One region of the Actinoplanes sp. CA-015351 genome, then DNA from elsewhere that is predicted to be linked to it. Evidence: riboswitches for the same ligand, from Rfam matches in the RefSeq annotation. Region 1 holds a riboswitch; the other holds the start of a gene.

Evidence for each region. A riboswitch is a leader RNA that binds a small molecule or an ion and turns the genes downstream of it on or off. The one in region 1 is predicted to bind glycine.
Region 2: it holds a riboswitch for glycine, as region 1 does, so the genes downstream of both, gcvP (aminomethyl-transferring glycine dehydrogenase) here and gcvH (glycine cleavage system protein GcvH) in region 1, are expected to answer to the same signal.

The regions. Positions count from the first base shown of each region.
Region 1 covers NZ_CP192102.1:4,673,810-4,682,092, forward strand. Annotated here, with positions in the region: gene ACQP2E_RS21720 (WD40 repeat domain-containing protein) at 1-1,514, opposite strand, end outside; gene ACQP2E_RS21725 (MazG-like family protein) at 2,469-2,774, opposite strand; gene ACQP2E_RS21730 (L-serine ammonia-lyase) at 3,167-4,492, opposite strand; gene gcvH (glycine cleavage system protein GcvH) at 4,489-4,860, opposite strand; glycine riboswitch at 4,899-4,982, opposite strand; glycine riboswitch at 4,987-5,082, opposite strand; gene ACQP2E_RS21740 (PAS domain S-box protein) at 5,133-8,283, opposite strand, start outside.
Region 2 covers NZ_CP192102.1:4,072,002-4,080,284, forward strand. Annotated here, with positions in the region: gene ACQP2E_RS18660 (nucleotidyltransferase domain-containing protein) at 94-753, opposite strand; gene mgrA (L-glyceraldehyde 3-phosphate reductase) at 753-1,712, opposite strand; glycine riboswitch at 1,808-1,896, shown strand; gene gcvP (aminomethyl-transferring glycine dehydrogenase) at 1,976-4,789, shown strand; gene ACQP2E_RS18675 (DUF5999 family protein) at 4,888-5,088, opposite strand; gene ACQP2E_RS18680 (chorismate-binding protein) at 5,211-6,449, shown strand; gene ACQP2E_RS18685 (SigE family RNA polymerase sigma factor) at 6,616-7,188, shown strand; gene def (peptide deformylase) at 7,210-7,701, shown strand; gene ACQP2E_RS18695 (class I SAM-dependent methyltransferase) at 7,740-8,283, shown strand, end outside.

The sequences.
Region 1 (8,283 bases):
CCGTCCTCGCCGCCGGTCACGACGACGAGTCGTCCTTCGTGCACGGTCGCGGCCACCGCCGTGAGCTGCCCGTCGTGGCCGGCCCGCCGGAATATCAGCTCCCCGGCCGCCATGTCCCACACCCGCAGCTCGCCGTCGCGGCCCGCGCCGGAGATCACCACCATCCGCCCGTCGACGCGCGCGACCGTCACCGGCGGCCACGTCACGCTGCCGCCGGCGCCTCCGCCGGCCATCGGCGTACCGATGACGTTGCCCTCGGCGAGGTCCCACGCCCGCAGCGCGATCTCGCCGGCGTCGTACTCCCCCGTCGCCTCGTCGTAGGGATGGTCCTCGGTGACCGCATAGATCACCTCGCCCACCTGCGAGAATGCCCGAGCTCCTGCCCACTCGTCCAACGGACCGGCGGCAAGCTCGCCGGTCGCCAGGTCCCATGCCCGGGTACGCCCGTCGCCGTGCAGACAGACCGCGATGGTCCGTTCCTGCCAGTCCGCGGCGGCGAGCACAGTGGCCGGATACCTGGTGTCGATCGGATCGCCGGCCGGGGCGCCGGTGGCGAGGTCCCAGGTCCGCAGCGAACGGTCCCCGGCGGTCACGGCCACCGTCCGTCCGTCGAGCTCGGTGGTGGCGATCGCGCGTACCCAGGAGGTGTGGCCGTTGATCTTGTCGCCCGCCGGGGTGAGGGTGGTCAGATCCCAGCGGCGCAGCGCACCGTCGCCGTCGCCACTGATCACGAACGGACGCCCGCCGGCGTGGCCGACCGCCACCGTGGTGATCGAGACCGTCTCGTCGGCCCAGGGCGTGCCGATCGGCGCGCCGTCCGGAAGCTCATGGGTACGCACCGACTCGTCGAGCCCGTGGGTGACCAGAACCGGACGACCGTGAAGCACGGTGGCGGCGAGGGCGTCCACCTCGTCGAGCGAGCCGGCCGGGAGAATGGCCTTACGACCGTCGGTGGTGACAATAATGATCTTGCCGTCGATCTCGGCGGCGGCGATCGAGGCGACAAGCTCGCCGGGCCGGTCGATCGGTGCACCGGCCTCCTCACCCGAGGTCAGGTCGGACTGGTGGATCACCCCGTCGACATCGGCGCTGACCACGATCGAGTCCCCGGCCAGCGCGAGAGCGCTGATCTGAGCCCGGTGCACGGCAAGTGGACCGCCCACCTCCGCGCCGGTGGCGATGTCCCAGCGGCGCAGTTCGGTACCGGCCCCGCCGATCAGAGTCGGCCGTCCCGCCAGCACCCCGGCGGTGATCACCTGAGGCGCGGTCCCGGCGAACGTGATATCCACGCCGGCGCCGGACGCCAGGTCGAACACGTGCAGCCGCTCGTTCGCCACACAGATCGCGATCGGTCGTCCGTCGAGCTCGGCTGCGGCCACCGCCTCGATCCCGGCGAGCCCGGTCGGAATGGTGCCCGCCGACACACCGGCCACCAGGTCGATGACGTCCAGCGCCGGACCACGCACAACGATCGCGTGCGGCCCGCCGGCCTCAAGCACTGTCAGGCAAGACATGGCCGTCACTCTAAGCCGCCAGATCCGGTCGGGACGAGAGCGGATTGTCGATCTTGAGCCCGGCGTGTGCACGCTCCCATCCGTCCACAGTGCCATCCCGGAGAGCAAACACCCTGCTCAAACAGGCTGCGTGCGCACCCATGCCACCGGCGTCGCACACCCAGATACCGGCTAGCGGCCGACCAACCACGGCAGCCAGCTCTACCACCGCAGGCGGCGCTCTACCACCGCGACCAGCACCAGCGTCGAGGGCAGCGCTTCCAAGATCCGGGGTCGACGCTCGGAGGGCGGCGCTCGGAGGGCGGCGCTCCACGATCCGGCCAGCCGGCCCACATTCGGCGCGCTGGTCGGGCCCGCTCCGACGCGCCCGCACTCGGTGCGCCGGAGCGGGCCCGACCAGCGCGCTCACACTCGGAGCTGCGCTGTCGTGTCCGAGCGCCCGGCTCGCGCTCACGGTCGCCATCGCGCCCCCGAAACGACCTCGAGCACAAGCCACCCCAGCCCGGCTCGCGCTCACGGTCGCTTCCCCGGCCGCCGCACGGCCACGAGCACGAGCCGGCCAGGCGGCCAGGCAGCCAGGCGGCCAGGCAGCCGGGTGCCGCTCGGCCTTGAGGCGGTCAGCCGGGAGCAGAGCGAAGTCGTGAGCTTGCGCCGTCCCACCGACCACAAACTCACAAGGTCGCGGAGAACAGCCCGCCGGAACATCACCGCCCGCGGCGCCTGCCCGAGATCTTGTGAGTGTGCGCCGCCACGGCAGCCACAAACTCACTAGATCTCCTCGAGGTTCGCTATCAACGCCGGGCGCGCAGGGCGGGCGGGGCGGGCGGGGCGGGCGGGCGGGGCAGGGCGGGTGGGCGGGCGGGAGCGGGTCTAGGGCACACGGTGGGTCCTGGATTCCCGGCGAGGGAGGCCGGCTGCCGGCGGCTTGTCCTCACTCGATAACGGCGGGTGGGACTACTGCGGCAGGTAGCCGGCGGCCTTCTTCGCGCAGGCCTGCACTGCTTCTTCGGCGTCGGCACCGATGCTTTCCAGGGCTACCAGCGCGGTGAAGACGACGTCAGCCAGCTCGCCGATCACCTGTTCGCGGGTGTGGGTGACGCCTTTGCGGGGGTTCTGGCCGAGCAGGCCGATCCACGCCTGAGCCGCCTCGCCGGACTCCTCGGTGAGTTTGAGGATTCGCAGGGTCTGTTCGAGTTCGGACGTGCCGTTGCGTTCGTCGAGGTGGGCACGCCAGCGCTTGGCCTCGGTCCAGATGTTCATACGGCGATTCTGGCGGCCCAGCGCCGGCCCCGATCGCCGGGCCCCGGGCCACGAGCCACGAGCCACGAGCCACGAGCCACGAGCCACGAGCCACGGGCCACGGGCCACGGGCGGCCGCCGTCGGTTCCGGCGGCCGCCGTCGGTCCCGGCACCGCCCGCCGCGTGCTGACCAGCCGATCCGACACTCCAGCCGGCTGAACACCACAGCGACCACCACGTACAGCCGGCCGAGAGCGGCTGCACACCACGGCCCCCGGCTGTCACCCACGGCGACCACCACGTACAGCCGGCCGCCCTGACGTACAGCCGGCCGCCTTGACGTGCAGCCGGCGGCGGGACTGGGCGGGGGCGGGACTGGGCGGGGGCGGGACTGGGCGGGGGCGGGGCTGGGGTCAGCACTCGATGACGTTGACGGCGAGGCCTCCCCGGGCGGTCTCCTTGTACTTCACCTTCATGTCGGCGCCCGTCTCCTTCATCGTTTTGATGACCTTGTCGAGGGAGACGTGGTGCCGGCCGTCGCCCCGCAACGCCATCCGGGCCGCCGTGACCGCCTTCACCGCGGCCATCCCGTTGCGCTCGATGCACGGGATCTGCACCAGCCCGCCGACTGGGTCGCAGGTCAGGCCCAGGTTGTGTTCCATGCCGATCTCGGCGGCGTTCTCCACCTGCTCCGGGGTGCCGCCGAGCACCTCGGCCAGCCCCGCCGCCGCCATCGCGCACGCCGAACCTACCTCGCCCTGGCAGCCCACCTCGGCACCGGAGATCGAGGCGTTCTCCTTGAAGAGCAGCCCGATCGCACCGGCCGCGAGCAGGAACCGGACGATCCCGGCGTCCGAGGCCCCCGGCACGAAGTCCAGGTAATAGCGCAGCACGGCCGGGATGATGCCCGCGGCGCCGTTGGTGGGCGCGGTCACCACGCGGCCTCCGGCCGCATTCTGCTCATTCACTGCCATGGCGTACGCGGTGAGCCACTCCATCGAGAGTGTGGCCGGGTCTCCGGCCGCCCGCAGCTGACGGGCCGTCGACGCTGCCCGGCGTCGCACCTTCAGCCCGCCGGGCAGTACCCCTTCGGCGTCCAGGCCCGCGTCGATGCAGTCGGACATGACCGACCAGATGTGCAGCAGGCCGTCGTGAACCGAGGACGCGGGGCGCCGCACGGACTCGTTGTCCAGCATCAGGCGGGAGATCGACAGGCCGGTCGACCGGGTCAGTGCGAGCAGCTGGTCACCCGTGGAGAACGGATGCGGCAGGTCCGGTGCGGAACCCCGTACCGGAGAGAAGAGATCTCCCACCACGAAGCCGCCGCCGACCGAAAAATATCGCTTGGTGAGCAGCTCGGCGCCATCGGCGCCGAGCGCGGTGAAAACCATCCCGTTGGGGTGCTCGGCGAGCGAGCGACGCCGGTGCAGAACCATCTCCACGGCCGCCTCGGCGCCGTGCGGCAGTGTGAGAAGGCCGTCGGCGGACGGGTCGAGGGTGACGTCGACCGTCTCCGGTTCGAACCCTTGCAGACCGAGCAGCACCGCCTTCGGCGTGCCGTGCCCGTGACCGGTCGCGCCCAGCGAGCCAAACAGTTCGGCGCGCACCGTCGTGGTCCCGCCGATGCTGCTCAAAGAGGAGGCGAACATCCGGGCCGCGCGCATCGGGCCGACCGTGTGGGAGCTGGACGGACCGATACCGATCGAGAAGAGGTCGAACACGGAGACGGCCACGATCATGACTCCGGTGAGATCAGCGCGGCATAGCCCGCGGCGTCGAGGACCTCGGGGGCGCGGGTGACCCGCACCCGGTAGAGCCATCCTGCGCCGTACGGATCGGAGTTGATCAGCCCCGGGTCGCCGGCGAGCGCGCTGTTGATTTCCACGATCTCTCCATCGGCCGGCGCATAGACCTCGCTGACCGATTTGGTGGACTCGATCTCACCACATGTCTGGCCGGCCGTGGTGATCGTGCCGGCTTCCGGAAGGTCGACGAACACGACGTCGCCGAGCGCGTCCGCGGCGAACGCGGTGATGCCGACGGTGGCGATCTCGTCGTCGGTGAGCCACTCGTGGTCGCGGCTGTAACGAAGGTGGAGGGGGATCAAAGGAGGCTCCTGGTGAACTGAGGTCGGGGCCTCCCTCGCTCTGTCATGGTGCCTGAGAGGTTCACCGCCGGACAGCAGCGGTTTGCACCGTCGGCGCGGGTCTCGCACCCGGCTTTCCAGAGTCGCCTGCCCGCAGCGGTACGGGGGCCTGAGAGATTCTGAGGGAGAAGTTGCTCCTTCGGCGCCTCTTGGAGATCAAGAGGGCTCTCCCGCTGCGAGTGAAACGGCTTCTTCAATTGTGGCTGCAAGCTATCCGGGCCGTCATGATCACGTCAAGCGGAGCGGCCCTGCCCGGCAGCGGGCAGGGTCAGCGTGAAAACACTCCCGCCGGCCGGCCCGGGCTCGTACCCGGCAGTGCCGCCGTTCGCCTCGGCGAGACCTTTCACGATGTAGAGGCCCAGGCCGTTGCCCTTGATCGACGGGCTCATCCCGGCCGCTCGCACGTATCTGTCGAACAGGTGCGGCCGCAGGTCCTCGGCGATGCCCTCGCCCTCGTCGCACACCCCGATCACCACGGTCCCGCCCCGCCGTTCGACGGTGACCGCGGTGACCCCGCCGCCGTACTTGGCCGCGTTGGTGCAGTAGTTGGTGACGATCTGCTGCAGGTGGCTCGGGTGCACCAGCACGGTCGTGCCGGGCTCACAGGTCACCGGCGGGCTGATCTCCAGCCCGGCGAGGATCTCGCCGAGCGCCGGGCGGATCTCCACCGGCTCCGGGGTCGCGTTCATCTGCCCGGCGTCCAGGGTGCACATGGTGAGGATCTCGGCGCAGAGGATCTCCAGGCGGCGTGCCGACCGGGCGATCACCTCGACCGCCTTGCGATGCGTCGGCTTCACGCCGTCGAGGTCACCCTGCAACAGCTCGGCGTACGCCGTGATGGTGTTCAGCGGAGTGCCGATCTCATGCGAGAGCATGCCCATCAGGTCGAGTTTCAGGGCATTCGCGTCGGCCAGCTGGTTGTTGCTGTCCTGCAGCTCGTCGTTGCTCTCGGCGAGCTGGGCCGCCGCGGCGTCCCGGTCGCGTTCGGCGGCGAGCCGGGCGGTCACGTCCTGCAGCACCGCGATGAAGCTGACCGGCTGGCCGTCGCTGTCCCGGACCAGGGACATGCCCATCGCGGCGTCGACGATGTGCCCGTCCGCGTGCAGCATCCGCAGGTGCCGGTCGAGCGGCAGGTCCTGGGTGAAGAGCCGGGCCGCCGCCCGGTGGTTGCCGGCCCGCTCGTCCGGGTGGGTGATGTCGTCGAGCGTCATCGACTCCAGCAGCGCCACCGAACGGCCCAGCATCCCGGCCAGAGCCGGGTTGACCTGCTGGAAAGCACCGTCCAGGGCGATCGTGGCCTGCCCGACGGTGGCGAGCGAGAACTGGGTGCGCAGCCGTTTCTCGCTGTCCGCCATCCGCCGCTCGGCGACCTTGCGCGCGGTGACGTCGATGTTCACTTCGAGGATCGCGATCGGGTGGTCGGCGTGGTCGCGCTGCACGGCCTGGTGCGACAGCACGGTGATCCGGGTGCCGTCGCTGCGCAGGTGGTCCAGTTCGCCGTGCCACTCACCGGTCTCGGACAGCGCCGTGTCGACGAGAGTTCGCAGGACCGGGAACCGGGTGTCGAGCAGCCGGTGGGTCGGGCATCCGAGGGCGGCGTCGGCGTCCCATCCGTACGTGGCCTGGGCGCCCCGGTTCCAGTAGGTGATCCGGTCCTCCAGGTCCTTCACGATCACCGCGGTCGGCGCGAGGTCGAGCAGCTCGGCCTGCTGGCGCAGCTGCTCCTGGTCGTGCTGGCGCTCGGTGACGTCGCTGCACACGCCGTCGATGTAGAAGACCCCGCCCTCGTTGCGGGGCACCGCCCGGGTCCACACCCAGCGGATCACCCCGTCGGCGCCGATCACCCGGTTGGTCACCTGAGCGGCCTGGCCGGAGAGGATCTCCTGCCCGAAGGCGTCGAACAACGCCCGGTCCTCCGGGTCGACCATCCCGGTGGTCACCTCGGACAGGTCCTCGCCGGTCGGCACGATCCCGCCGAAGATGCCGGCGCTGTCGTGGCTGGCGTAGACCATCTCGACCTGGCCGGGTGCGTCCACGCGTACCGTCCAGAGGAAGTCGTCCAGGTTGGCGATGACCCGGTCGAACTCGCTGCGGGCGCGGCCCAGCTCGAGTTCCAGCTCCTCGGCGCGGCGGCGGTGCACGTACTGCCCGATGTGCGCCGCGACCGTGTCCAGGGCGGCCATCAGCTCGGGGTCGGGTTCGGTGCGGCGGCGTTCGAACGCGGTGAGCACACCGACCACGTCGGTGCCGTTGCGGACCGGCACCGCCACCGCCGTGTTCAATCCGGCGCGCTCGGCGGCGGCGGCCCGGGGCAGGTCGGTGCCGGGCAGATCCCGGATCCAGCGGGCGGCCGCGTCGGCCCAGACCTGCCCGACGATCCCCTCGCCGTGGGCGAACTCGGTGATCTCCTCCATCGGGGCGGTCACCTCGCGGTCGCGGGTGGCCACGGCCAGGCGTACCAAATGGGTCTCGTCGTCGTCCAGCTGCCAGTACTCGACGTAGGGCCAGCCGAGTCCGTCCGCGACGGCGGCCACCACCTGGGAGATCGCCTGCTCGACGCTCTCCGAGGTGGCCAGGGCACCGGACACGGCATGCTCCAGGGTGCGCAGCATCTCGCTGCGGCGCACGCTGGTCAGATCCCGGACGAACATGTACGCGGCCATCCCACCGGGCCGGTCCAGGGCGGTCAGCGACAGCTCGATCGGGAACTGCCGGCCACCGCGCTGCAGGCCCAGGAACTCCACCCGGCGGCCGGCCGGGTCGACCTCGGTCTCGAACGACGCCGCCATCATCCAGCCGGCGTATTCGCGCCGGTGCTGCGACGCGATGATCAGCTCGTTCATGCTCTGACCCAGCGCCTCCGGCTCACTCCAGCCGAACATCTCCTGGGCCGCCCGGTTCCAGCCGGTGATCCGGCCGCCCAGGTCGGTGGCGACGAACGCGTCCAGGGTGCTGCCGAGGATCTGCTGGATCAGCTCGGCGGACTCGGCTGCCTCGTGCACGGCGACCTGCGCGGCGATCTCGGCGGTCGCGGCAGCAGCCAGGTCCTCCATGACCGCGACGTCCGCGTCGCTCCACAGCCGAACCTCGCGGTCGACCGCGCAGAGCGTGCCCAGGACGAACCCGTCCGGCGAGCGCAACGGCACACCCAGGTACGCGATCGCGTTGTGCTCGGTGATCGCCGGGTTGTCCCGCAGCAGCGGATGTTGCCGGGCATCCGGTACGACCATGGGCGCGCCGGCCTCCACCACGTACTGGCAGTACGAGTGCGACAGCGGCGTCTCCCGGAACATCGGGCTCGCCGACGGACCGGCCTGGCTCACGAAGCACTGGCGTTCCTCCTGCACCAGCGTCACCAGCGTGGCGCGGCCGCCGACCAGGCGC
Region 2 (8,283 bases), 600 kb from region 1:
CGGCACCCCGGTGGCGTCGGGCGGGCACCCCGGTGGCGCCGGGCGGGCACCCCGGCGGCGCCGGGCGGGCGCCGGGCGCCGGCCCCCGGTGGGTCAGTGCAGGTTGGCTTCTCTGATGGTGGACAGCAGGTGGTTGACGGCGGGGCGGTCGGGGGACTCCGGCAACCGGGAATCCTCCGCCGCGGTCTCCAGGTCGGCCAGCAGCTGCGCTGACCACCTGACCACCTCCGGCCAGGACAGCGAATTGTGCTTCACCGCCAGCAGGCGGTCCCGTAACCCGGCCACGTTCACCAGCACCTCGCCGGTTCGCAGGACGTGGGCGCCCGCCACCAGCAGGCGGATCATGTGCATGGCCTGCTTGCCGTTGGTCTCGCCGGTCCGCTCCCGGCGCGCGGCGACCCGTTTCAGCTGGTCACGGGCGTAGTTGCCGTAGGTCTCGAAGACGCGCCGGGACAGGAACGCCTGCCTTGCCTCGAGCAGCGCCGAACCGTCCGGCGACACCGACTCGACCAGCGGTGACCAGAGCACCTCCAGGACCGTCGGATTGGCCTGCAGCGCTAGCTCGCAGAACCGTTCGATCTCCCAGTTGAACTCCTCGGCGCGGGGGCCGTCGAAGTGTGTCGGGGGCTTGTCCAGGGTCCAGAACGCGCGGGTCGGTGCCACGAACACGCCCCGCCGGTCGTGGTCGGAGCCGGCTACGTCGAGCCCGTAGGCCCGGGAGCCGACCACGACCGACAGTGCGATGTCGTACATCAGAGTTCGATGACCGTGCCGTCGATGTCGTCGAGCTCCTCGGCGGTGAGCTCGGGACCGTTGAGGGCGGCGATGTTGTTCTCCAGCTGTCCGACGCTGGAAGCGCCGATGATCAGGCTGGTCATCCGCGGGTCGCGCAGCGCCCAGGACAGGGCCAGCTGGGCGAGGGACTGCCCGCGTTTCGTGGCGATGTCGTTGAGGGCGTGCAGCCGCTCCATCGTCTTGTTGTCCAGCGCGCTCTCGTTCAGGAAGACGCTGGTCCGGATCCGGGAGTCCTCCGGGATGCCGGTGAGGTAGCGGTCGGTCAGCAGACCCTGCTGCAGCGGGCTGAACGCGATGCAGCCGGCGCCGACCTCCTCCAGCGTGTCCAGCAGGTGGTCGTGCTCGATCCAGCGGTTCAGGATCGAATACGACGGCTGGTGGATCAGCAACGGCGTGCCCAGCGAACGCAGCAACCGGGCGATTTCAGCTGCTTCAGCCGACTTGTAGTTAGAAATTCCGATATAAAGCGCTTTACCCGAACGCACCACAGCGTCCAACGCCGACGCAGTCTCCTCCAGCGGCGTCGAAGGGTCCGGCCGGTGGTGGTAGAAGATGTCGACGTAGTCCAGCCCGAGCCGCCTCAGCGACTGGTCCAGCGACGACACCAGGTACTTCCGTGATCCCCAGTCGCCGTACGGCCCGTCCCACATCGTGTAGCCGGCCTTGGTGGAGATGACCAGCTCGTCGCGGTACGGGGCGAGGTCGGACGACAGCAGCTCGCCGAAGTTCGACTCCGCGCTGCCGGGCGGCGGGCCGTAGTTGTTGGCCAGGTCGAAGTGGGTGACACCGAGGTCGAAGGCGCGCCGGACGATCTCACGCTGAGTGGAAAGACCACGGGTGTCACCGAAGTTGTGCCAGAGGCCGAGCGAGATGGCGGGGAGCTTGAGGCCGCTGCGACCGGCACGCCGGTAGGTCATCGAGTCGTAGCGGGCGGAATCAGGGGTGTACGTCACAGACCACACCCTAGGACTGTGATCCAACCGGGTGTGCGCTGGTAGGTTGGCTTCAGCTGGCTACCCGCGCGGGAGAGACCGGCAAGCTCGGCGCCGAAGGGGCAAATCCTCCCCGGAACCTCTCAGGCAAAAGGACCGCGTGGGCAGGCGACTCTGAAATGCCGCAGTCTGGGTATGACAGAGGGGGAGGTTGTTCGTCGACCTTTCTCACGCCTCTGGAGTCGCCCATGTCGTCACCTTTCGTCTCCCGGCACATCGGTTCGGACTCGAACGAGCACACCCACATGCTTAAAACAGTGGGGTACAACTCGCTCGATGAGCTCATGGATTCGGCGATTCCCGAGGTCATTCGCTGGAAAGGCGACCTCGACCTGCCGGCCGGCATCTCCGAGGAAGAGGCGATCGCCGAGCTCCGGGTGATCGCGAGCCGCAACACGGTCGCCACCCCGATGATCGGCCTCGGCTACTACGGCACCCACACGCCCGCGGTGATCAAGCGGAACGTGCTGGAGAGCCCGGCCTGGTACACGGCGTACACCCCGTACCAGCCGGAGATCAGCCAGGGGCGGCTCGAGGCGCTGCTGAACTTCCAGACCATGGTCACCGACCTGACCGGGCTGGCCACCGCGAACGCCAGCATGCTCGACGAGGCCACCGCGGTCGCCGAGGCGATGACGCTCGCGCGGCGCGCATCCAAGGTCAAGAGCCCGGTGTACGCCGTCGACGCCGACACGTTGCCGCAGACGCTTGCCGTCCTGCGTACCCGGGCCGAGCCGCTCGGACTCCAGGTCGTGCTGGTCGACCTGGACACCGGGGAACTGCCCGAGGAGTTCTTCGGGCTGCACCTGCAGTACCCGGGCGCGTCCGGTGCGATCCGCGATCACCAGGCGCTGGTCGAGGCGGCGCACGCCAAGGGCGCCCTGGTCACGGTCGCCGCCGACCTGCTCGCGCTGACGCTGCTGCGCGCGCCGGGCGAGATCGGCGTGGACATCGCGGCCGGCACCACTCAGCGCTTCGGCGTACCCCTGGGGTTCGGTGGGCCGCACGCCGGTTACCTGGCTGTGCGCGCCGGGCTGGAGCGGTCGCTGCCCGGCCGTCTCGTCGGGGTGTCGAAGGACGCCGACGGCGCCCCGGCGTACCGGCTGGCGCTGCAGACCCGGGAGCAGCACATCCGCCGGGAGAAGGCGACGAGCAACATCTGCACGGCCCAGGTGCTGCTCGCCGTGATGGCCGGCATGTACGCCGTCTACCACGGTCCGGCCGGGCTTCGTGCCATCGCTGCGCGTACCCATGAGCAGGCCAAAACGATCGCGGCGGGACTCGCCGCAGCGGGCGTGGAGATCACCCGGGCCGCGTTCTTCGACACCGTGACCGCCCGGGTGCCGGGCAAGGCCGCCGAGATCGTTGCGGCCGCGGCGGCCGGCAACGTCGACCTGCGGCTGGTGGACGCCGACCACGTGTCGATCTCCACCGACGAGACGACGACGAGCGCGCACGTCGCGACGGTTCTCCAGGCCTTTGGTGTGACAAAGCTTGAGAAATCCGGCGAAGCCGTCATTCCTGCTGCGTTGAACCGGACCACCGACTACCTGACCCACCCGGTCTTCAACACCCACCACTCCGAGACGGCGATGCTGCGTTACCTGCGCAAACTCTCCGACCGCGACTACGCCCTCGACCGTGGCATGATCCCGCTCGGCTCCTGCACGATGAAGCTGAACGCCACCACCGAGATGGAAGCGGTCACCTGGCCGGAGTTCGCCAACATCCACCCCTTCGCGCCGAAGAGCCAGACCCAGGGGTACGAGGACCTGGTCGCCCAGCTGGAGAGCTGGCTCGCTGAGATCACCGGTTACGATGCCGTCAGCGTCCAGCCGAACGCCGGCTCGCAGGGTGAGCTGGCCGGGCTGCTCGCCATCCGCGGGTACCACCGGGACCGTGGCGAGACCCACCGCGACGTCTGCCTGATCCCGTCGAGCGCGCACGGCACCAACGCGGCCAGCGCCGTGATGGCCGGCATGCGGGTCGTCGTGGTGGCCTGCGACGCGGACGGCAACGTCGACCTGACCGACCTGGCCGCCAAGATCGAGAAGCACCGGGAGAACCTCTCGGCGATCATGGTGACCTACCCGTCGACGCACGGCGTCTACGAGACCAGCATCGCCGAGCTGTGCGGCAAGGTGCACGACGCCGGCGGCCAGGTCTACGTCGACGGCGCGAACCTCAACGCGCTTGTCGGGTTCGCCAAGCCGGGCAAGTTCGGCGCGGACGTGTCCCACCTGAACCTGCACAAGACGTTCTGCATCCCGCACGGTGGCGGCGGTCCCGGCGTCGGCCCGGTCGCGGTCCGCGAGCACCTCGCCGCGTTCCTGCCCGGCGACCCCCTGGAGACCGGTGACCACCACGCGGTGTCGGCGGCCGCGCACGGCAGCGCCGGCATTCTGCCGATCAGCTGGGCGTACGTACGGATGATGGGCCCGGACGGCCTGGCCGCAGCGACCGCGGCGGCGGTGCTGTCCGCGAACTACGTGGCGGCGCGGCTACGTGATCACTATCCGGTGCTGTACGCCGGCAACAACGGCCTGGTCGCGCACGAGTGCATCCTCGACCTGCGGCCGATCACCAAGGCCACCGGGGTGAGTGTCGACGACGTGGCGAAGCGGCTCATCGATTACGGGTTCCACGCGCCGACCATGTCGTTCCCGGTTGCCGGCACCCTCATGGTGGAGCCGACCGAGAGCGAGGACCTCGCCGAGCTGGACCGATTCATCGCGGCGATGATCTCGATCAAGGGTGAGATCGACCAGGTGGCCTCGGGCGTCTGGCCGAAGGACGACAACCCGCTGTCGAACGCGCCGCACACCGCGTCGGCGGTCTCCGCTGACGAGTGGGCTCACCCGTACCCGCGGTCGGTGGCCGGTTTCCCCGAAGGGGTGGACCGTACGGCGAAGTACTGGCCGCCGGTGCGCCGGATCGACGGGGCTTTCGGCGACCGCAACCTGGTCTGCTCGTGCCCGTCGCCGGAGGCGTTCGAGGACTGACGCACTCCCGTCGCTTGCGCAGGTCGCGTTCCTTCAGGGATCGCGGCCTGCGCCGTCTCGGGATGGTTACGCTGAGTTGCTTTTTCGACTGAAATTTCTCAGGCTGCCAGGGCGTGCACGGCCGGGCCGCGGTGCGGCTCGATCAGCGTGCCGTCAGGCAGTAGTTCGCCGGTGTCCTCGAAAACGATGACTCCGTTGCAGAGCAGGCTCCAGCCCTGCTCGCAGAAGGTGACGATGACCTTCGCGGCCTCACGGTCGGTCGCGTCGGACGTGGGACAGGGGATCAGGTGCTGGCACATCTTGCTCGATCTCCGTTTGGGGGCTGTGTGAAGGTTCACAAAGTCGGTGTCGGACGTTACCTCACTTGGAACGACGGCGGTTCAACCCGGTGACGCCGATTTCTCATGAGTTCGCGTCTTCGATGGTCCACGGGACGGGCGCTGTCGGCCACCCCGTAACGGCTCCTTTCGGGGCCCCTCCGGCGGCACCGGCCGCCTGCCAGGCCCGTCACCATGCGTTACGTACCTTTCGGTGGCACCGGGGTGATCCCGGTGACCCCGCCGAGCTTCTGTCCGCTTTTCTGGCCGGCAACGGACTGCCGGTGCGAAACCTTGGCCGAACGGATGACAAAAAGAAGACGTTCGGCGATGGCACGATCTGCGGGGCAGCACTCTACGTATCCGCGGATGCCGGATGCGTGATGGCTGGAGCAGAGTGCGGGTCACCCTCTCCCGTTCCCAGCGTTCCTGACGTTTATGCCGTCGTCTACCAACATTCTGCGAAAAAACTGGAGAAATCCCTCCAGACCGGCCCTGACTGGAAGCTCGGTCCCTGGCGGGACAGCTGGACCCGCGACGAGCACGCCCACGCCGTCGAGCAGGTTCGCGCCGCGATCGCCCGCGGCGACGTCTATCAGGTCAACGTGGTCGGCCACGCCGCCGCGCCCTATGCGGGCGACCCGTCCGCTGCCCTCCGCCGGGTGGCCGCCCTCGCCGGCGCCCGCTACGGCGGGGTTCTGAGCGACGGAGGCCAGGGCGGTTCAGGGCCGGGCGGCGCCGCGCCGGGCTGGGCTCTCGCCACCGCCTCCCCGGAAACCCTCGTCGAGGTTCGCGACGGCCGGGTCGTCACCCGCCCGATCAAGGGCACCCGCCCGGCCACCGCGCAGGGCCGCCGCGAGCTGCTCGCCTCGGCGAAGGAACGCGCCGAACACGTCATGATCGTCGACCTGGAACGCAACGACCTGGCCCGGCTGCCCGGCACCGGACCGGTCCGCGTCGACGAGCTGTTCGCGGTCCGCGAATGGTCCGGTCTCTGGCAGGCCGAATCCGTCGTCTCGGCGCCCCTGGACGGCGACGTCGGGCTGGCCGACCTGCTCCGGGCCGTCTGCCCCGGCGGCAGTGTCACCGGCGCCCCCAAACTGGCCGCGCTCGCGCAGATCGCCGCCCTCGAACCGGTCGGCCGCGGCGTCAGCATGGGCGCCCTGGGCTGGATCGGACACGACCACCTCGATCTGGGGTTGAGCATCCGCACCGTGGTGGCCGACGGGACCCGGGTGCACGCCTGGGCCGGCGGCGGCATCACCGCGGACAGTGACCCTGTCGCGGAGGTCGACGAAGCCGCCGCGAAGGCCGGGCCGCTCCGGTCCGCGCTCCGCTCATAGCCCGTTCATAGCCTGCTCCGAGCCGTCTCTACCGGTTCCGTGCCACTGTCGGCGTCTGCCCCCGGAACAGGGGGTCGAGCGCGTAATTTCACCTTCGCGCGTACCCGAGAAGGTCCACATTGGCACGCTCCGTGTCCAATAGGTGGCGGCAGGAAGAGGCGACACCATGCTTGATCTGCTCGAGAAACCGGCGGCGGTCAGGAGGACCGTCCGGTCCGGCATCAGGATCCGGATGATCCCGCCGGCCGCGACCCGCCGCGCCGAGTTCGAGCAGTTCGCCCAGACCTCCCTGACCCGGCTGCACAGCACCGCGTACCAGCTCTGCCACGACTGGCATCTCGCCCAGGACCTGACACAGACCACGCTCACCAAGCTCTTTCAGAGCTGGGATCGGGCCTGCGAGAGCGACAACCTTCTTGCGTACGCCCACAAGATCCTGCTCCGGGTCTACCTCGACCACCGTCGCCGCCGGAGTTCCACCGAGGTGTTCCTGGGCGCGATGCGCGAACCCGCGTACGAAATAAGCCCTGATCTGCGGCTGGACCTGCTCGGGGCGCTGTCCCGGCTGCCCGCCCGGGACCGGACCATCGTGGTGCTGCGCTACTTCGCCGACCACAGCGTGGAGCAGGTCTCCGCCGAGCTGGGCGTGCCGGTCAACGTGGTGAAGAGCCAGACCCGCCGTTCGCTGATCAAGCTGCGGCACATGCTCGGCACCGACCGGCGCGCCCTCTTCGGGTAATGGGTGACTAATCTTTGACGCATGACAGTTCGGCCCATCCGCATCTTCGGCGACCCGGTGCTGCGTACGCCCGCTGACCCGGTCACCGACTTCGACGCCCAGCTGCGCGAGATCGTCGGCGATCTGGAGGACACCGTCCGCGAGCCCGGCCGGGCCGGCGTCGCGGGCCCGCAGATCGGCGTCAGCCTGCGGATCTTCTCGTACAACGTCGGCGGTGTCGTCGGACACCTGGTCAACCCGGTCCTCAGCGACCACGAGGGTGAGCAGACCGAGGAGGAGGGCTGCCTGTCGCTGCCCGGCCTCGGTTATGACACCACCCGCGCGCTGAAGGTGACCGCGACCGGTTTCGATCAGTACGGCGAACCCCTGGTGATCACCGGCGAGGGCTTCCTGGCGCGGGCGCTGCAGCACGAGGTCGACCACCTCGACGGCCGGCTCTACGTCGACACGCTGACCGGCGACGTCCGCCGCCAGGCGCTGCGGGAGCTACGCCGGGTCGTCCCGCGTGGCTGACAAAGCGTTGCCCCGCGTGGCTCACCGGGTCGTCCCGCGTGGCTGATATCGGGCGGCTCGCCGCCGGATATCTGCGCGACGGGAACCCGACCGGGTGGTTCGAGCCGCTGTATGCCGAGGCGGGGGCGGGCCGGGCCGAGGTGCCGTGGGACGTACCCGAGGCCAGCGCGCACCTGCGCGCCTTCCCGCTGCCGCCGGGGGAGGGGCGACGCGCGCTGGTCGTCGGTTGCGGCCCGGGCCGCGACGCCGAGCACATCGCGGCTCTGGGGTACGCGACAACGGCGTTCGACATCTCGCCGACAGCGATCGCGCTGGCCCGCAGCCGGCACCCGGAGAGTCCGGTGTCCTATGTCGTGGCCGACCTGCTGGATCCACCGGCCAGGTGGCGGCACGGTTTCGACCTGGTGCTGGAGAGCAACAACGTGCAGGCGCTGCCGGCGTCGATCCGGGCCGCCGCGATCACCTCGGCAGGCTCGTTCGTGTCCCCCGGCGGCACGCTGCTGGTCCTCGCGGCAGCCGCTGTCACCGCTGGTGGCGAGGGTCCGCCGTGGCCGCTGACCCGTGCCGAGATCGACGCGTTCG